One region of the Leclercia sp. GHBNCSD genome, then DNA from elsewhere that is predicted to be linked to it. Evidence: predicted binding sites of a transcription regulator. Region 1 holds the regulator's gene; each other region holds the start of a gene.
What was found. Region 1 encodes Fur, which represses iron uptake genes when iron is present. Its sites were predicted from a motif close to ATAATAATGAGAACNACTATCAA; they were not measured.
Positions count from the first base shown of each region.

Region 1 (4,216 bases):
GCGACAGCGGGGCGCTGAGTTTCTCGTATATGTGGACCAACGAGTACAAAGCGCCTTGGCATCTTGAGATGGACAAGTTCTATCAGAATGACAGAAAAACCCGCGTTGATTATCTCCACTCATTTGGCGCGAAGTACGATTTCAAAAATAACCTGATTCTGGAAGCCGCGTTTGGCCAGGCGGAAGGCTTCATCGATCAGTACTTTGCCAAAGCGAGCTACAAACTGGATATCGTGGGCGGCCCCCTCTCTACCAGCTACCAGTTCTACGGCACGCGTGATAAAGCCGATAGCGGCACCGTGAACGATATCTACGACGGCACGGCATGGCTGCAGGCGCTGACCCTGGGTTATAAGGTCGGTCAGGTCGACTTACGTCTGGAAGGGACTTACGTTAAGGCGGAAGGGCAGCAGGGCTATTTCCTGCAGCGCATGACCCCAACCTATGCTTCGTCCAACGGTCGTCTGGACGTGTGGTGGGATAACCGCTCCGACTTCAACGCCAACGGCGAAAAAGCGGTCTTCTTCGGCGCGATGTATGACCTGAGCAACTGGAACCTCGCAGGCTGGAGCGTCGGTGCTTCTTATGTTTACGCCTGGGATGCAAAACCAGCAGACTGGCTGATCAACAGCGCGGGCCAGCGTGAAGATATCGCCTCTAACAAGATCAAAGAGTCTGCCTATAGTCTGGATGCGATCTACACCCTGCAGGACGGTCGCGCGAAAGGCACCATGTTCAAACTGCACTTCACGCAGTATGACAACCATTCCGACATCCCAAGCTACGGCGGCGGCTACGGCAACATCTTCCAGGATGAGCGTGACGTGAAATTTATGGTTATCGCCCCGTTCACCATCTTCTGATGACTCACCCGGCGGGGGATAACCCCGCCGATCGGAGACTGCTATGCTGAAAAAAATCGTACTGGTTGCGCTGCTGGCATCAGGACTGGCCGCCTGCGCACAACCCCAGACCCAGAGAGAAGACACCCGTCTGAAAGAGGCCTACAGCGCCTGTATCAATACCGCTGAAGGTTCGCCAGAAAAAATCGAAGCCTGCCAGAGCGTGCTGAACGTGCTGCGCCAGGAGAAGAAGCACGAACAGTTTGCCAACCAGGAAAGCGTGCGAGTGGCGGATTACCAAGCCTGTATTATGGCGCGCAAAACGGGTAACAATCAGGACGTGACCAAAAATTGCGACAAAATCTGGCAGGAAATTCGCAGTAATAACAGCAAGTAATTCGCTGTTTTTAACGCCCGGTGGCGCGATGCTCACCGGGTCTACCAGGGTGAAATCACCCGTAGGCCCGTGTAAGCGCAGCGCCACCGGGCTTTTTACATTATGACAGGCATAAAAAAGCCAACCGTCAGGTTGGCTCGGAGCAGGCGGATGAATTATTTCGCGTCGTGCGCGTGATCATCTTCGCGGCAGTCGCCTTCGGCACAGTGGCCATAGAGGTAGAGACTGTGGTTGGTCAGACGAATGCCATGACGGGCGGCAATTTCACGCTGACGTGATTCGATAGAGTCGTCGCTGAATTCGATCACTTTGCCGCAATCCAGGCAAATCAGGTGATCGTGGTGATGCTGCTGCGTCAGTTCAAATACGGATTTCCCGCCTTCAAAGTTGTGACGCGTCACGATGCCTGCATCGTCGAACTGGTTCAGTACACGGTAAACGGTCGCCAGACCAATCTCTTCGCCCATGTCGATCAGACGCTTGTATAAGTCTTCCGCACTGACATGATGGTTATCCGGACCCTGAAGCACTTCCAGGATTTTTAACCGTGGAAGCGTGACTTTCAGTCCGGCCTTCTTTAATGCGGTGTTGTTGTCAGTCATGCGGAATCTGTCCTGTTGCTAAACGATTCACTTCTAAAGAAGAAGTGACAGAAAATGCACCTGGGAAATGCGTCTCATTATAGAACTGCCATGACCTAATGAAAACTGCAAGTCTCAAGTAAAGTATGCTTATAAAAACGTGGTACCGCCAACAAACTTGTTACAGGGTGACCCGTTTGAACCTGGATCATTGTACAGGTATGGCAGGAAAAGTTAAAAATTTGTAGCAATTATTTTGATTGATATTACCTATCAATGCGGCGCAACTATGGCGTTGCGCCGCAGTGTGATCAGGCGTTGAGAATATCGTCGAGGTGCAGCTCTTCGCGAACCTGCTTAACCCATTTCTCTACGCGCTCAGCGGTCAGTTCAGGCTGGCGATCTTCATCGATGGCAAGACCCACGAAGTGGTTATCATCGGCCAGACCTTTAGAGGCTTCGAAGTGGTAGCCAGCAGTTGGCCAGTGACCAACGATTACGGCGCCGCGCGGCTCAATGATATCGCGGATGGTGCCGAGAGCGTCGCAGAAGTACTCTGCGTAATCTTCCTGATCGCCACAGCCGAACAGGGCAACCAGTTTGCCGTTGAAATCGATCTCTTCCAGAGACGGGAAGAAATCGTCCCAGTCGCACTGCGCTTCACCGTAGTACCAGGTAGGGATGCCCAGCAGCAGGATATCGTAGCCTTCGATATCTTCTTTGCTGCTTTTCGCAATGTCATGCACATCGGCAACGTCTTTACCTAGCTGTTTTTGAATGTTTTTTGCGATATTTTCGGTATTACCCGTGTCGCTGCCAAAAAAAATGCCGATGATTGCCATGAGTAAAATAACCTCTTGAAACTTAATGGTATGGTGGCGCAATTTAGCCACGGATAAGGGCAATCATAGCAGAACAGAGAAGCCTGCGGAAACTGCAATCACCCAGGACTGCACTCTGTGCTACATGAAAGCAATAAGAAGGGGAGTTTTCTGACTTACGCTTTGCCGTGCCATATCTCGAGCTGCGCAATCAGCATCTCTTCAATCAGCTCACTGCGGCTGATATCACGGGCATTCGCCAGCTCGTTCAGCGCATCGACGGCTTCAGCGTTCAGTTTCAGCTCGACGCGTTTAAGCCCGCGGCTTTTATCGCGTTTAAGCTGATTGCGCTTATTGATGCGCAGCTGTTCATCACGCGAAAGCGGATTGGTTTTCGGTCGTCCCGGGCGACGCTCATTCGCGAACAGATCTAATGTCGTGCGGTCCGTGTGTTCTTTGGCCATGATTTTGAGACTTCGGGGGAAACAAGACACCCTGCTAATGCCCGGGCGATAAGCGCGCCATCATACATCACCGAAAACGGCACGCCAACGACTGGAGGCCCGCTGGCGACCAGTCGCTCTCTTTTTAATCAATTTGCCGTGTCGGCGAGGTAACGACGGATAGCGCGCAGCACCGCGTCCGGTTTTTCGGCATGAACCCAGTGTCCGGCGCCGGCAATGACATGCGCACGCGCCTGAGGGAATTGCGTCAGTAGCGCATCGCGATACGCTTCGGTTACATACGGGGAGTTGCCGCCGGTAATAAACAGCGTCGGATGCGGCCACGCCGGCACCGGCTGCCAGCCGACGATCTGGTCATATTGATCCCAGAGCACCGGCACGTTAAAGCGCCATTCGCCGTCGACGAAGGATTTCAGCAGAAACTGCACCACGCCTTCTTCGTTCAGATGCTCACGCATCAGCGCGGCAGCCTGCTGGCGGGTGCTAACGCCAGCGTCCGTGACGGCGTTGATAGCGGCGAAGATCTCATCATGGCGGCGCACATCGTAATCCACCGGCGCCACGTCGATCACCACCAGGCCCGCAATGCGCTCCGGCGCAAGCGCCGTCAGCGCCATCACCGCTTTGCCACCCATGGAGTGACCAATCAGGGTCGCTTTTTCAATATTATGCTCATTCAGCGTATCCAGCAGATCCTGGGCCATATCGGCGTAGGTCATCTGCGGCGAGCGCGGCGACAGGCCGTGGTTGCGCATATCTACCTGCAGCAGCGCGTGATCCTGCACCAGATCCCGTGCCAGTACGCCAAGATTATCCAGACTACCAAACAGACCATGCACCAGGACGATGGGAGAATTATTGTGCGGCGATTGTGCAGATTGCGCTCGGGTATTCAATTTCATGGCAAAGTTCTTTTTTTACGTATGTCAGGTTAGGGTATCATGTTGACCATTCTGCCGTCCGGCTGCAAGGAGACAGTTAATTCTGACTTTTGCCGCTATCCTGGCTTGACGCTATCCGCTGTTGGGTTTTGACCTTATACTCCCAACGACTTGTATTCAGATAAGATATCGCACTGGATTAAGATGAAAACAATCGAAGTTGATGACGA
Region 1 is NZ_JBQVYO010000001.1:572,123-576,338, reverse strand. Features, by position in the region: gene chiP (chitoporin ChiP) at 1-863, shown strand, start outside; gene chiQ (ChiQ/YbfN family lipoprotein) at 910-1,239, shown strand; gene fur (ferric iron uptake transcriptional regulator) at 1,395-1,841, opposite strand; gene fldA (flavodoxin FldA) at 2,132-2,662, opposite strand; gene ybfE (LexA regulated protein) at 2,818-3,105, opposite strand; gene ybfF (esterase) at 3,234-4,007, opposite strand; gene seqA (replication initiation negative regulator SeqA) at 4,191-4,216, shown strand, end outside.

Region 2 (4,216 bases), 2.7 Mb from region 1:
TGGGCGCTAAGCGCTTTGCTGCTGCTTACCTACAACAGCAATTTTCTACAGGGCGTACAGAACGGTTATTCACTGGCGTTTGTGCTGTCGGTGCTGATCTCCTTCGCAATTTGTCTGGCTTATATGTCCCGCATTTTTCAGCGCAGTCAATGGCTCAAACGTGGCTGGCAGGAGAGGGCGCTGGTCGATCCATTAACCGGGCTGCGTAATCTGCGCGCGCTGGAATGCTTTATGAAGGGCAACAGGGATATCACCCTGTGCTGTTTACGCATGGACAACCTGGAGTTTCTGAGCCGTCATTACGGCCTGATGATGCGCGTGCAGTGTAAACGGGACATTATTCGCCAGCTGCAGCCGTTGCTGATGGTCAACGAACAGGTTTTTCAAATCCCGGGTAATGAGCTGGTGGTGGTGCTTAGCGGCCCGGAAACCGGAGCGCGCCTGCAGCACATTACTGATTATCTCAACAGCCGCAAAATTTACTGGAACAATATCGGCATGGATATTGAGTTTGGCGGCGCCTGGGGCGGTGTGGAATCTAACGGGGGTGAGAGCCTGTACCACACGCTGGGCCAGCTAAGCTGGCTGGCAGAAAAGGCCTGCTCGGCGAATCAGGTTCTGTCGTTGAATAACAGCTTTGAGACGGTTTCGGGCCAGACGACGGAGCGTGTGCTGATGCTGAGCCGGATCAAACGCGCTCTGGATGAGGGGGGGCTGCGTCTGTATGCACAACCCATTCAGAGAGCCGATGGCGTGGGCTACCATGAAATCCTCTCGCGACTGGAGAGCGAGGGCGAACTCCTTACGCCCGACAGATTTCTGCCCCTGGTGGCGCAATTTAACCTGAGCCGACGCTTCGATATCAGCGTGGTTGAAGCACTGCTGGTATGGCTGCAGGATCATCCTGCACAGGGGTGCTGCGCGCGTTTCTCGGTGAATCTGATGCCGTTGACGCTGATGCAAAAAGAGGTTGCGTCAGAGATCATTGCACTGTTTGAACGCTACAGCGTGAAGCCGCAGACGGTTATTATTGAGGTGACCGAAGAGCAGGCGTTCTCCAATTCGGAAGTGAGTATCGCTAACATTCAGCAGCTGCGTCAGTACGGCTTTAAAATTGCTATCGACGACTTCGGTACCGGGTACGCCAATTACGAACGACTCAAGCGCCTGCAGGCGGATATCATCAAGATCGACGGCTGCTTTGTGAAGGATATTTGCAGCGACAGCATGGATGCGATGATTGTGAAATCCATCTGTAACCTGGCAAAGACCCGGTCGCTGTGCGTGGTGGCGGAGTTTGTCGAAACGGAAGCGCAGCGGGAAAAGTTGCTCGCCTCGGGAGTGGACTATTTACAGGGATATCTGATCGGCAAACCGCAACCGCTCAGCGAATGACAGGCGAAAAAAAACCGGGGTGTTATCCCCGGTTTTTTTATGCTATTACAGTACCAGTGCAGCGATGGACGCTGACAGGACGCTGACCAGCGTAGAACCGTAGACCAGTTTCAGACCGAAGCGGGAAACCACGTTACCTTGCTCTTCGTTCAGGCCTTTAATCGCACCGGCGATGATACCGATGGAAGAGAAGTTAGCGAATGAAACCAGGAAGACGGAGAGAATGCCTTCGGCGCGCGGGGAGAGGCTACCGGCGATTTTCTGCAGATCCATCATCGCGACGAATTCGTTAGAAACCAGTTTGGTCGCCATAATACTGCCCACCTGCAGCGCTTCGCTGGCTGGCACACCCATCACCCAGGCTACCGGGTAGAAGATGTAACCCAGAATCCCCTGGAAGGAGATACCCAGTACGGCAGCAAACAGGGCATTCAGCGCGGAGATCAGGGCGATAAAGCCGATCAGCATCGCGGCAACAATCACCGCCACTTTGAAGCCTGCCAGGATGTATTCACCCAGCATTTCGAAGAAGCTCTGACCTTCGTGCAGATTCGCCATCTGCAGATTCTCTTCACTTTCGTCCACGCGGTACGGGTTAATCAGTGACAGAACGATAAAGGTGCTGAACATGTTCAGAACCAGCGCAGCCACCACATATTTAGGCTCAAGCATGGTCATATACGCGCCCACGATAGACATGGAAACGGTAGACATTGCCGTTGCCGCCATGGTGTACATGCGGTTGCGGGACATTTTGCTAAGGATATCTTTATAGGCGATAAAGTTCTCAGACTGACCGAGGATCAGGGAACTTACGGCGTTGAAAGATTCCAGTTTGCCCATGCCGTTTACTTTAGACAGCACGGTACCAATAGCGCGGATGACAATCGGCAGAATGCGAATGTGCTGCAGGATACCGATCAGGGCGGAGATAAAGACGATTGGGCACAACACTTTCAGGAAGAAGAATGCCAGACCTTCATCGTTCATTTTACCGAACACGAAGTTGGTTCCTTCATTGGCGAATCCGAGCAGTTTTTCAAACATCTCGGAGAAGCCTTTTACAAAGCCCAGCCCCACGTCTGAGTTCAGGAAGAACCAGGCGAGCAATACTTCAATAACAAGTAACTGAATGACATAGCGAATGCGGATCTTTTTGCGATCGCTGCTGACCAGCAACGCAAGCACGGCAACGACAACAAGTGCCAGGACAAAATGTAGGACGCGGTCCATATTTGCTCCAAATATGAGGCAGGTTTAATTTCGCTGCACATTCTATGAAACAAGCGTAAAGAAAACGAGATCAAAGCCACACTATCGTTGAGTCCTGTGACGAGTTTCAAAAATAGTGACATACGATACATTTTTGTTATGTTATGTAAATGAGTTAAAAGTTAAGTTTGTGTGCTACGCTTCACAAAGGCGCGTGCTTTTGCCCGCTATCCATACTTCATTCCAGCCTGCTAATTGTTCTTCGCTATCACTGCAATCACGATAATCCTTTTAAATGAACTTGATAATCATTCGCATTTTGATAGCATTTAACATAGCAAAGGCTATATTACTGAGGCAAAAATGAGCAATAGTCGCGTTGATGAGAGTAGCAGTGGCAGAGCTGCACGCAAAATGCGGTTCGCATTAATGGGACCTGCGTTTATTGCCGCCATTGGCTATATCGATCCCGGTAATTTTGCGACCAACATCCAGGCCGGAGCCAGCTTCGGCTACAAACTCTTGTGGGTGGTAGTCTGGGCCAACCTGATGGCGATGATGATTCAGGTGCTGTCGGCAAAACTGGGCATTGCCACCGGTAAAAATCTCGCGGAGCAGATCCGCGACCACTATCCGCGTCCGCTGGTCTGGTTCTACTGGGTGCAGGCGGAGATTATTGCCATGGCGACCGACCTGGCAGAATTTATCGGCGCGGCGATCGGCTTTAAGCTGATCCTCGGCGTATCGCTGTTGCAGGGCGCGGTATTAACCGGTATCGCCACCTTCCTTATTCTGATGCTGCAACGACGCGGGCAGAAACCGCTGGAGAAAGTAATTGGCGGCCTGCTGCTGTTTGTGGCGGCAGCCTACATTGTTGAGCTCATCTTCTCCCAGCCGGATCTGGTTCAACTGGGTAAAGGAATGGCGATCCCAAGTCTGCCTACCACCGAAGCGGTGTTCCTTGCGGCCGGGGTACTGGGCGCGACCATTATGCCGCACGTGATCTATCTGCACTCCTCGCTGACCCAGAACCTGCATGGCGGTTCACGGCATGAGCGCTACTCCGCGACAAAGTGGGACGTCGCCATCGCTATGACCATTGCCGGGTTTGTTAACCTGGCGATGATGGCCACCGCCGCAGCGGCATTCCATTTCAACGGCCATACCGGCGTTGCCGATCTGGATCAGGCGTACCTGACGCTGGAACCGCTGCTGAGTCACGCGGCGGCGACCATTTTTGGCCTGAGCCTGGTGGCAGCGGGTCTCTCTTCCACCGTGGTAGGCACGCTGGCAGGGCAGGTGGTGATGCAGGGATTTGTGCGCTTCCACATTCCTTTATGGGTGCGCCGTTCGATCACGATGCTGCCGTCGTTTGTGGTGATCCTGATGGGACTGGATCCGACCCGCATTCTGGTGATGAGCCAGGTGCTGCTCAGTTTTGGTATTGCGCTGGCGCTGGTGCCGCTGCTGGTGTTCACCAGTGACAAGAAGCTGATGGGCGATCTGGTTAACAGTAAGGCGGTGAGACGGACGGGGTGGGCGATCGTGGTTCTGGTGGTGGCGCTGAATCTGTGGCTACTTATCGGGACCGCATTGGGATTGTAAAAAA
Region 2 is NZ_JBQVYO010000001.1:3,297,187-3,301,402, forward strand. Features, by position in the region: gene ACT3IC_RS15855 (EAL domain-containing protein) at 1-1,395, shown strand, start outside; gene ACT3IC_RS15860 (NupC/NupG family nucleoside CNT transporter) at 1,441-2,628, opposite strand; gene ACT3IC_RS15865 (Nramp family divalent metal transporter) at 2,971-4,212, shown strand.
Region 2: a site for Fur is predicted at 2,909-2,931, ahead of ACT3IC_RS15865 (Nramp family divalent metal transporter). Genes of this name have one in related genera too.

Region 3 (4,216 bases), 1.5 Mb from region 1:
CTGGCGTCAGCCCGGAAGATCGCGAGCAGATTTTCCGTCCGTTCTACCGTACTGACGAAGCCCGCGACCGTGAATCTGGCGGCACCGGACTGGGTCTGGCGATTGTCGAAACCGCCATTCAGCAGCATCGCGGCTGGGTGAAAGCGGACGACAGCCCGCTGGGTGGATTGCGTTTAACCCTCTGGCTGCCGTTGTATAAACGTTCGTAGTTGTCGCCTGTTATGCCGGGTGGCGGCTTCGCCTTACCCGGCCTGGTTTCCCCACAATCTGCGGGAATTATTCTCGATCTTCCCGCTTAAACGCCGTTTCTGCATGGTTCTGGTCCAGCTTGTTGACAGGCCCGCCGCCGCCAGCAGACGCTGATACTGTTCGTCGTCAAACGGCATATGCCAGGCGATAGCGCAGGCGTCATGTACCGATACGTCGCTCAGGCGTGACACCAGCTTCAGGGGCGCATCCGCCGATACCTGCCCTGCCAGCACCACCCGATAGAGCCAGCCGGTTTTCGCCGCGTTCTGCATCTGCGTAGCCATATCGCTGATGCCGAAATGGAAGTTGAGTTTGAAGCACGGCGAGCGCGGCTGGGTCACCTGGATCAGGGCATCCCCCCAGCGAAAGATGTCGCCGATAAAGACGTTCTCCTCCGTCAGCCCCTCGGTTGAGAGGTTTTCGCCAAACGCCGGGGCGACAAACAGATCGGCCTGAGCGGGAAATTCCCTTGCCCAGTGCTGATAGTGCTCCCGCGGATAGTGGCACAGCGCGCGGTCGGGCCCGCCGTGGATCTTCTTTTCCGCCTGCTCGTCACCTGCCAGTCCAAGGTCGGTTAAGGTCAGCTCACCGTCGACCTGCACTTTAGCAATTGCGCTCGGGCGGCTGCCGTCGTAGTCCCTTACCTTGCCTGTAAACACATTCACCGGGTAATGCATCTCTACTCCTTCAGATACAAAAAAAGCGAGTCATCAGACTCGCTTCTCACAGAAGGCTTTGCAACCTTATTTTTTAGCAGCGAAACGTGCCGCAGCTTCGTCCCAGTTGACGACGTCCCAGAAGGCTTTGATGTAGTCCGGACGACGGTTCTGGAATTTCAGGTAGTAAGCGTGTTCCCACACGTCCAGACCCAGGATTGGGAAACCGGATGCGCCAGAGATCGCTTCGCCCATCAGCGGGGAGTCCTGGTTAGCCGTAGAGACTACCGCCAGTTTGTCGCCTTTCAGAACCAGCCACGCCCAGCCGGAGCCGAAACGGGTAGCAGCCGCTTTTTCAAACTCAGCTTTGAAGTTCTCAACGGAGCCGAAGTCGCGCTCAATAGCGGATTTCAGGTCGCCCTGCAGAGTAGTACCGGTTTTCAGGCCTTTCCAGAACAGGCTGTGGTTAGCATGGCCGCCCGCGTTGTTGCGCAGGACGGTTTTCTTGTCGGCTGGCAGTTGATCCAGTTTGGTGATCAGCTCTTCAACCGGCAGGCTCGCGAATTCTGGCAGGCTTTCCAGCGCCGCGTTGGCGTTGTTAACGTAAGTCTGGTGGTGTTTGGTGTGATGGATTTCCATCGTCTGCTTGTCGAAATGCGGCTCCAGGGCGTCGTAAGCGTACGGCAGGGATGGCAGGGTATAGCTCATAATCATCTCCATTATTGTCGGGCGGCAAACGTGTTAATGCCGCGTAAGCAGTTGGTTCATTATAGTTAATTAAATGATATTGAAAATGTTTATCAATGCCGTAGTTTTAATAAGGTTATAACTTTTCGTTATGTCACTGATCTGGCGGGGGCTGCGGAGAAGTCAGGGGTAGAGCCGGGATTCTATTACGCGGCGTTATGGCTGCGGTGGCGCCACTGAACCGGGGTCATCCCCACTTCGCGGTTAAACACCACCGAGAAGTAGTTGCTGTCCTCAAAGCCGCACTGCATCGCCACTTCACTCACCATCAGCTCGGTATGCTGCAGCAGATACTGGGCGTGGCAGATCCGCAGCTGACGCAGATAGTGGTTCACCGTCATGCCGGTCTGGGTTCGGAACTGCTGGCGCAGGGCGCGCTCGCTGCACTGCTCCTGCTCGCAAAACTTCTCCAGCACAAAGCTGCGGTTCAGGCTGCCAGACAGCGCGGTGATGAGCTTATCCAGCAGCGCTTCCGGCTCGCTGGCGGTCGGGTTGTCCGGGGCGTAGCGGTAGCGTTTGAGCATGATCACCAGCTGGGCAAACAGCAGCTCCGCCAGGTCATAGCCGTGGGGATCGTCCTTCAGGCTCTCCTGCTCCAGTTGGGCAATGATCTGGCGCACCTGAGTCATACCGTTGCTGCCAAGCCGCCAGTGTGGTGCTCCGCGGGCGTTCATAAAGCCGGGGATGTTGGCTCCCCAGTCCACGTTGAGCTTCAGCCGGTCGGGGCAGTAGATGATGTTCTGCAGCACCAGATCGTTCACCGAGGCGTAGGCGTGTTTGTCTTCCGCGCGGATGTAAAACAGGTCACCGCGGGTAATACGGTAGGGGCGATCGTTGAGGATATGCAGGCCGTTGCCGCGCCACACCAGCACCAGCTCGCAGAAGTCGTGGGTATGTTCGGCAAAGACATTCTGCGGATAGCGGTCCGCCACCGCGACGGCCTGAGCAGCGGATGCAAAAAAATCGGCTCTGCGAAGAATCAACTGTCCTGCCACGTCACAACCTCACCGGGGAATAACCTGACATTATTACCCGCTTTGCGGCAATAAAACGGTGATTTTCCTCGCGTTACTGAAGTGAAGCATCCCGGCCCTGGCGAATATCGCGCGGCGACCAGCTAAATTCCCGGCGAAACAGGGTCGAAAAGTGGTTACTGTCGCCGAAACCGCAGCGATAGGCGATATCCGTGACGCTATCATCGGTATGGCGCAGCAGATGCCGCGCTTTAATCAGCCGCAGACGGTTCAGGTAGCGCTGCGGCGTCTGCCCGGTGTGCTGTTTGAGCTGGCGATGCAGGGTGCGCAGCGAGAGAGAAAAGTTATCCGCCAGCGTCTCCCAGCAGACATCCTCCGCGTAGTGATCTTCCAGCCAGGCCATCAGCTGGTTGAGGCGGGCGTCATTATCCGCCGCCCCTTCGACCAGGCTGCCGCGGCGCAGCAGCACCAGCAGTTGCATAAAGAGGATTTCACGGCTGGCGAGGGCGTGGGTCTCCTGCCCCTCTTCAGCCTGCTCCATCTGGCTCACCAGCTGGCGCACCTGTTGCAGCGTGGCCTGGTTCACCCGCCAGTGCGACGGATAGTGCCCGTCCAGCTCCTGGGGCAGGAGCTGGTTCAACCCCGACAAAAACTGGAACGCCTCCGGGGAGCGATAGAGCACGTTGGTCAGGCACAGGTTATCGGTATGTTCATACATGTGCCGGTCATGATCGCGCACGAAGCAGACCGTTCCGCCGCTGATGGTGTACGGCTGGCCGTTGAAGACGTGGATACCCGTACCGTGCTCCACGATCACAATCTCATGAAAATCATGATGATGTTCCGGAAAGGCAGCCTGGGGCAGCCGCGGCTCAATCGCCACAGGCGAGTGGCCTGAAGGAAAAAAATCCACGCTGTGCAGTACGGTCATAACGGGTCACCAGATGATAAGAGTTCTCAAAATAGTAATTTAGGGTTCCCCGCCTCACCTTAAATTTTCGACAGCAAATGGCGCAAACCCTGTCGCTTTTTCAAGAAGCGGCGGGAAAGATCTGGAAATGCGGTCACCGTCACATCGCCTGCAAGTGCCGTTAAAAACGGAAAATGTGAACTCTCTCACGTTCATCTTTGCTTTCTTGCCAGCGCCTGAAATGCGCTGTCAGTAGCAAGAAGGTCGCCTTCCCTTCCCTTTTTTACACTGTCCGGCAATGACTTCAGGAAGGACCGGACCATGACTTTTCGCCATTGTGTGGCTGTCGATTTAGGCGCATCCAGCGGCCGGGTGATGCTGGCAAGCTACCACCGCGAGGCGCGCACGCTTCAGCTTCGCGAAATCCACCGTTTCGTTAACTGTCTGCAAAAGCGGGACGGCTTTGACTGCTGGGATATCGACACCCTGGAAGCGGAGATCCGCACCGGGCTGAATAAGGTTTGTGAAGAAGGCATTCGCATCGACAGCATCGGGATTGATACCTGGGGCGTGGATTATGTTCTGCTGGACAGCAACGGCCAGCGCATCGGCCTGCCGGTCTCCTACCGCGACAGCCGCACCGACGGGGTAATGGCGCACGCGCTGGCGCAGTTGGGCAA
Region 3 is NZ_JBQVYO010000001.1:2,074,678-2,078,893, reverse strand. Features, by position in the region: gene cpxA (envelope stress sensor histidine kinase CpxA) at 1-209, shown strand, start outside; gene yiiM (6-hydroxyaminopurine reductase) at 243-926, opposite strand; gene sodA (superoxide dismutase [Mn]) at 993-1,613, opposite strand; gene rhaR (HTH-type transcriptional activator RhaR) at 1,799-2,647, opposite strand; gene rhaS (HTH-type transcriptional activator RhaS) at 2,721-3,557, opposite strand; gene rhaB (rhamnulokinase) at 3,858-4,216, shown strand, end outside.
Region 3: a site for Fur is predicted at 1,687-1,709, ahead of sodA (superoxide dismutase [Mn]). Genes of this name have one in related genera too.

Region 4 (4,216 bases), on a different contig from region 1:
CCAGCGGGGTATATTTCCAGTTTTCGTGCTTACGCGTCGGCAACCCGAGGCGCAGCATCTGCTGCAGGTGCTGCTGGGCCTGTTCAGAGCGGGTTCCGCCCTGTGCCTCAAACAGGCGGTGCCACTGCTGCAGCGCGTTACTGCTGTTCGCTAAGCCAGCCATAGCCCTGCTCCTCCAGCTGTTTGACCAGCGTAAAATCACCCGATTTCACAATCCGCCCCTGATAGAGCACATGCACATAATCGGGTTTGATGTAATCAAGGATGCGCTGATAGTGGGTGACGATGATAAACGACCGCTTGCCGTCGCGCAGGGCGTTAACGCCGTCGGCGACGATTTTCAGGGCGTCGATATCGAGCCCGGAGTCGGTTTCATCGAGGATGCACAGCTCCGGCTCCAGCACCGCCATCTGCAGAATGTCGTTGCGCTTCTTCTCCCCGCCGGAAAAACCGACGTTGACCGAGCGGGTGAGCAGATCTTCCGGCATCTTCAGCAGCTGGATCTTCTCTTCCATCAGATCCTGGAAATCAAAGCGATCCAGCTCCTCTTCGCTGCGGTATTTGCGCACGGCATTCAGGGCGGTCTGCAGGAAGAACTGGTTGCTGACGCCTGGGATCTCTACCGGGTACTGGAAGGCCATAAAAATGCCCTCCCCGGCTCTCTCTTCCGGTGACAGCTCCAGCAGATCTTTGCCCTTAAAGTCGACCGAACCGCCGACCACTTCGTAATCTTCGCGCCCGGCAAGGGTGGCTGACAGCGTACTTTTGCCCGACCCGTTAGGGCCCATAATCGCATGCACTTCGCCCGGGCGGACCTCAAGGCTCAGGCCGCGCAGGATCGCTTTATCTTCCACACTGACCTGTAAATCTTTAATGCTTAACATGTGCTTTCCTTAATCCTTAGCCGACGCTGTGTTCGAGGCTGATCGCCAGTAATTTTTGTGCTTCCACGGCAAACTCCAGCGGTAGTTCAGAGAACACATCCTTACAGAAGCCGTTCACAATCATCGAGATGGCATCCTCTTCGCTGATGCCGCGCTGCAGGCAGTAGAAGAGCTGATCTTCGCCGATCCGCGAGGTTGTCGCTTCGTGTTCCAGCTGGGCGCTGTTATTGCGACACTCAACATACGGGAAGGTATGCGCCCCGCAGTCCGGGCCAATCAGCATGGAGTCGCACTGGGTAAAGTTACGGGCGTTGGTGGCCGTCGGCATGATTTTGACTAAGCCGCGATAGCTGTTCTGGCTCTGCCCAGCGGAGATCCCTTTCGAAATGATGGTCGACCGGGTGTTTTTGCCGATGTGGATCATCTTGGTGCCGGTATCGGCCTGCTGATGCCCGCTGGTCAGCGCCACGGAGTAGAACTCGCCGATGGAGTTATCCCCGCGCAGAATACAGCTCGGATATTTCCAGGTGATGGCGGAGCCGGTCTCAGACTGGGTCCACGACATTTTACTGTTTTCGCCTTCGCACAGGGCGCGCTTGGTGACGAAGTTCAGGATGCCGCCGGTGTTATTATCCCCCGGGAACCAGTTCTGCACCGTCGAATATTTCACCTCGGCGTCTTTATGGATGATCACCTCCACCACTGCCGCGTGCAGCTGGTAGCTGTCGCGCACCGGGGCGGAACAGCCCTCGATATAGCTGACGTAGCTACCCTCATCGGCAACGAGGATGGTGCGTTCAAACTGGCCGGTTTTCTCGGCGTTGATACGGAAATAGGTAGAGAGTTCCATCGGGCAGCGCACGCCTTTCGGCACGTAGATAAAGGTGCCGTCGGAGGCTACCGCCGCGTTGAGGGCGGCAAAGAAGTTGTCATTGCCCGGCACGACGGTGCCAAGATATTTCTTCACCAGCTCTGGGTGATCGTGGATAGCTTCCCCGAAGGAGCAGAAGATGATCCCCTGCTCGCCCAGTTTTTCGCGATAAGTAGTCGCGACCGAGACGGAGTCAAAGATGGCGTCCACCGCCACCTCGCGCCCTTCACGTACCGGCACGCCGAGCTGTTCGAACGCCTCCTCCACCTCTTTACTTAAAAAGGCGTTAGCCCCGGTCTGCTGTACCGCACCGGGCTCAGAGGCGCAGGTGTCGTCGCAATGACCGCAGGAGGGGGCAGAGTAGTAGCTGTAATTCTGATAGTTAAGCTTATCGTAGTGCGCCTTCAGCCAGTGCGGCTCTTCCATCTCCAGCCAGGCTTTGAACGCATTCAGCCGGAACTCCAGCATCCAGTCGGGTTCGTTACGCTTGGCGGAAATCGCGCGGATGACCTCTTCGTTAATCCCTTTTGCCAGCTCGTCGGTCTGCAATTGGGTGAAGAAGCCCTCTTTGTAATTAATGTGGCCGCCGGACCAGGTGTTGACGTCGTCAGTTGCTTCAGTATGTCGAGACATAATACCGCCTATACCCCAAAACTTTCGCCGCAGCCGCATTCGTTCTGGGCTTTCGGGTTATTGAATTTGAATAACTGGTTTAAGCCTTCGCGCACGTAATCCACTTCCGTACCGTCAATAAACGGCATCGCCTGGAGCGGCACATAGAGCCGGGCGCCGTCATGTTCAAAAACCAGATCGTCTTTTTCCGGCTGGCTGACGGTGGTGAGGACATAGCCGAAACCGGCGCAGCCCGTCTGTTTCACCCCTAACCGCACGCCGAGCATATCTGCCTGTTTGCTCACCAGCTCGCGAATGTGCGCCGCTGCGGCAGGGGTCAGCGATAATCCGCGCCATGCAAAATCTGTCGGATCAAACGTTTCTGAATGCTGTTCCATAAGTCCACCTCATGTATTGCGCCCTCTGGGCATAACACCATGTTAGTGATAATGATTATCACTTCAACCCCTCACTTGCAGGGGCATTCGGCTTAATCGCCCTTTTTGCATACTTTTATTAAGCATAGACCCTGATGACAGGCTTAACAGGCCTGACGAAGATTGTTTAATCTCTTGATAATCTTGATGATTAACAGAACAAATCGACCATAATGGTCAAAAGTTAAAATATGTATAGAAAATGCCTATTTTTGGAATAGCCAGATAGATAAGACGCAAGGACAGAGGATCTCCTGAAGGGCGGTGCCAGGTGAGCCAGGCTCTCCAGGATTGAGGCATGACCTTATTTGGGTACTTTGGGCCAACAGGCAAACCTGCGCCCCAGCAGGGTTTTTCTTTTTGTAAGCGTATTCTGAATCTCAGTCGGAAGGGTGAGGCGAACGCCGCCGGGTGCGCTATGCTTCGGCAAAAGGGCAGCATACGGAGGGGAAAATGCTCATTGCAGTTGTGACCATCGCCATCGTTGCCGTCGTCATAACCGGTCTGGTTATCCTGTCTGCCATGCAGGACATTAACAACGATTACTGAATGCAGTAAAAAGAAAGCCCTTAAGACTACCAGAAGTAATCTTAAGGGCTTCTCGCTCCATCCGGCGCTTATCTCCGGCACTCAATATGGCTTAGCTCTTGAAGGAGTATAGGAATAATCTCATAAACCTTGACGCGCGAATTAACATTTCTTGCGGCCCGCCAGTAAGTCTCCCTTTTTCAAGGTGATAAGAAAGAAAAAAGGCCGCTTTTGCGGCCTTTCGCTTTAGATCACAGCCGTAGTCAGCCGCGACGAGCAGCACAAGCGATTCTGTTCATCCAGGATCTCAATCTCCCAGACCTGATGGCGTGAGCCAGCATGCAGCGCACGGCAGACGCCGCGCACCCGGCCGCTGCGCACGGAACGAATATGGTTGGCATTCACCTCCAGCCCCACCACCTTCTGCTCTCCTTCGGTGCAGAGATAGCCCGCCACCGAGCCCAGGGTTTCGGCCAGCACCACCGACGCACCGCCGTGCAGCAGCCCAAAGGGCTGATGGGTGCGGCTGTCGACCGGCATAGTGGCCTCCAGTTCATCCTCGCCGATACGGGTAAACTGGATATCCAGCAACCCCACCATATTCCCGTCGCCCATGGCGTTTAACGCCTGTAACGTGACAGCCCGTTTCCAGATCATCCCATAATCTCCAGTAAGGCCTGCAGTGGATGGCGCACGCCGTTGCCCTCGACGCGTTTGACCTGGCTGCGGCAGGAGTAGCCGGTCGCCAGGCAGCGGTTGCGCGGCAGGCGCTGCATCGCCTGGTGCCAGGAGAGCTCATAGATCCCCAGCGAGTTCGCATGGTTCACCACCTCGTGCCCGTAGGTTCCGGCCATGCCGCAACAGCCAACGCTGACGCTCTCCAG
Region 4 is NZ_JBQVYO010000002.1:375,238-379,453, forward strand. Features, by position in the region: gene sufD (Fe-S cluster assembly protein SufD) at 1-163, opposite strand, end outside; gene sufC (Fe-S cluster assembly ATPase SufC) at 138-884, opposite strand; gene sufB (Fe-S cluster assembly protein SufB) at 901-2,388, opposite strand; gene sufA (Fe-S cluster assembly scaffold SufA) at 2,397-2,765, opposite strand; gene menI (1,4-dihydroxy-2-naphthoyl-CoA hydrolase) at 3,579-3,989, opposite strand; gene ydiJ (D-2-hydroxyglutarate dehydrogenase YdiJ) at 3,986-4,216, opposite strand, start outside.
Region 4: a site for Fur is predicted at 2,805-2,827, ahead of sufA (Fe-S cluster assembly scaffold SufA). Genes of this name have one in related genera too.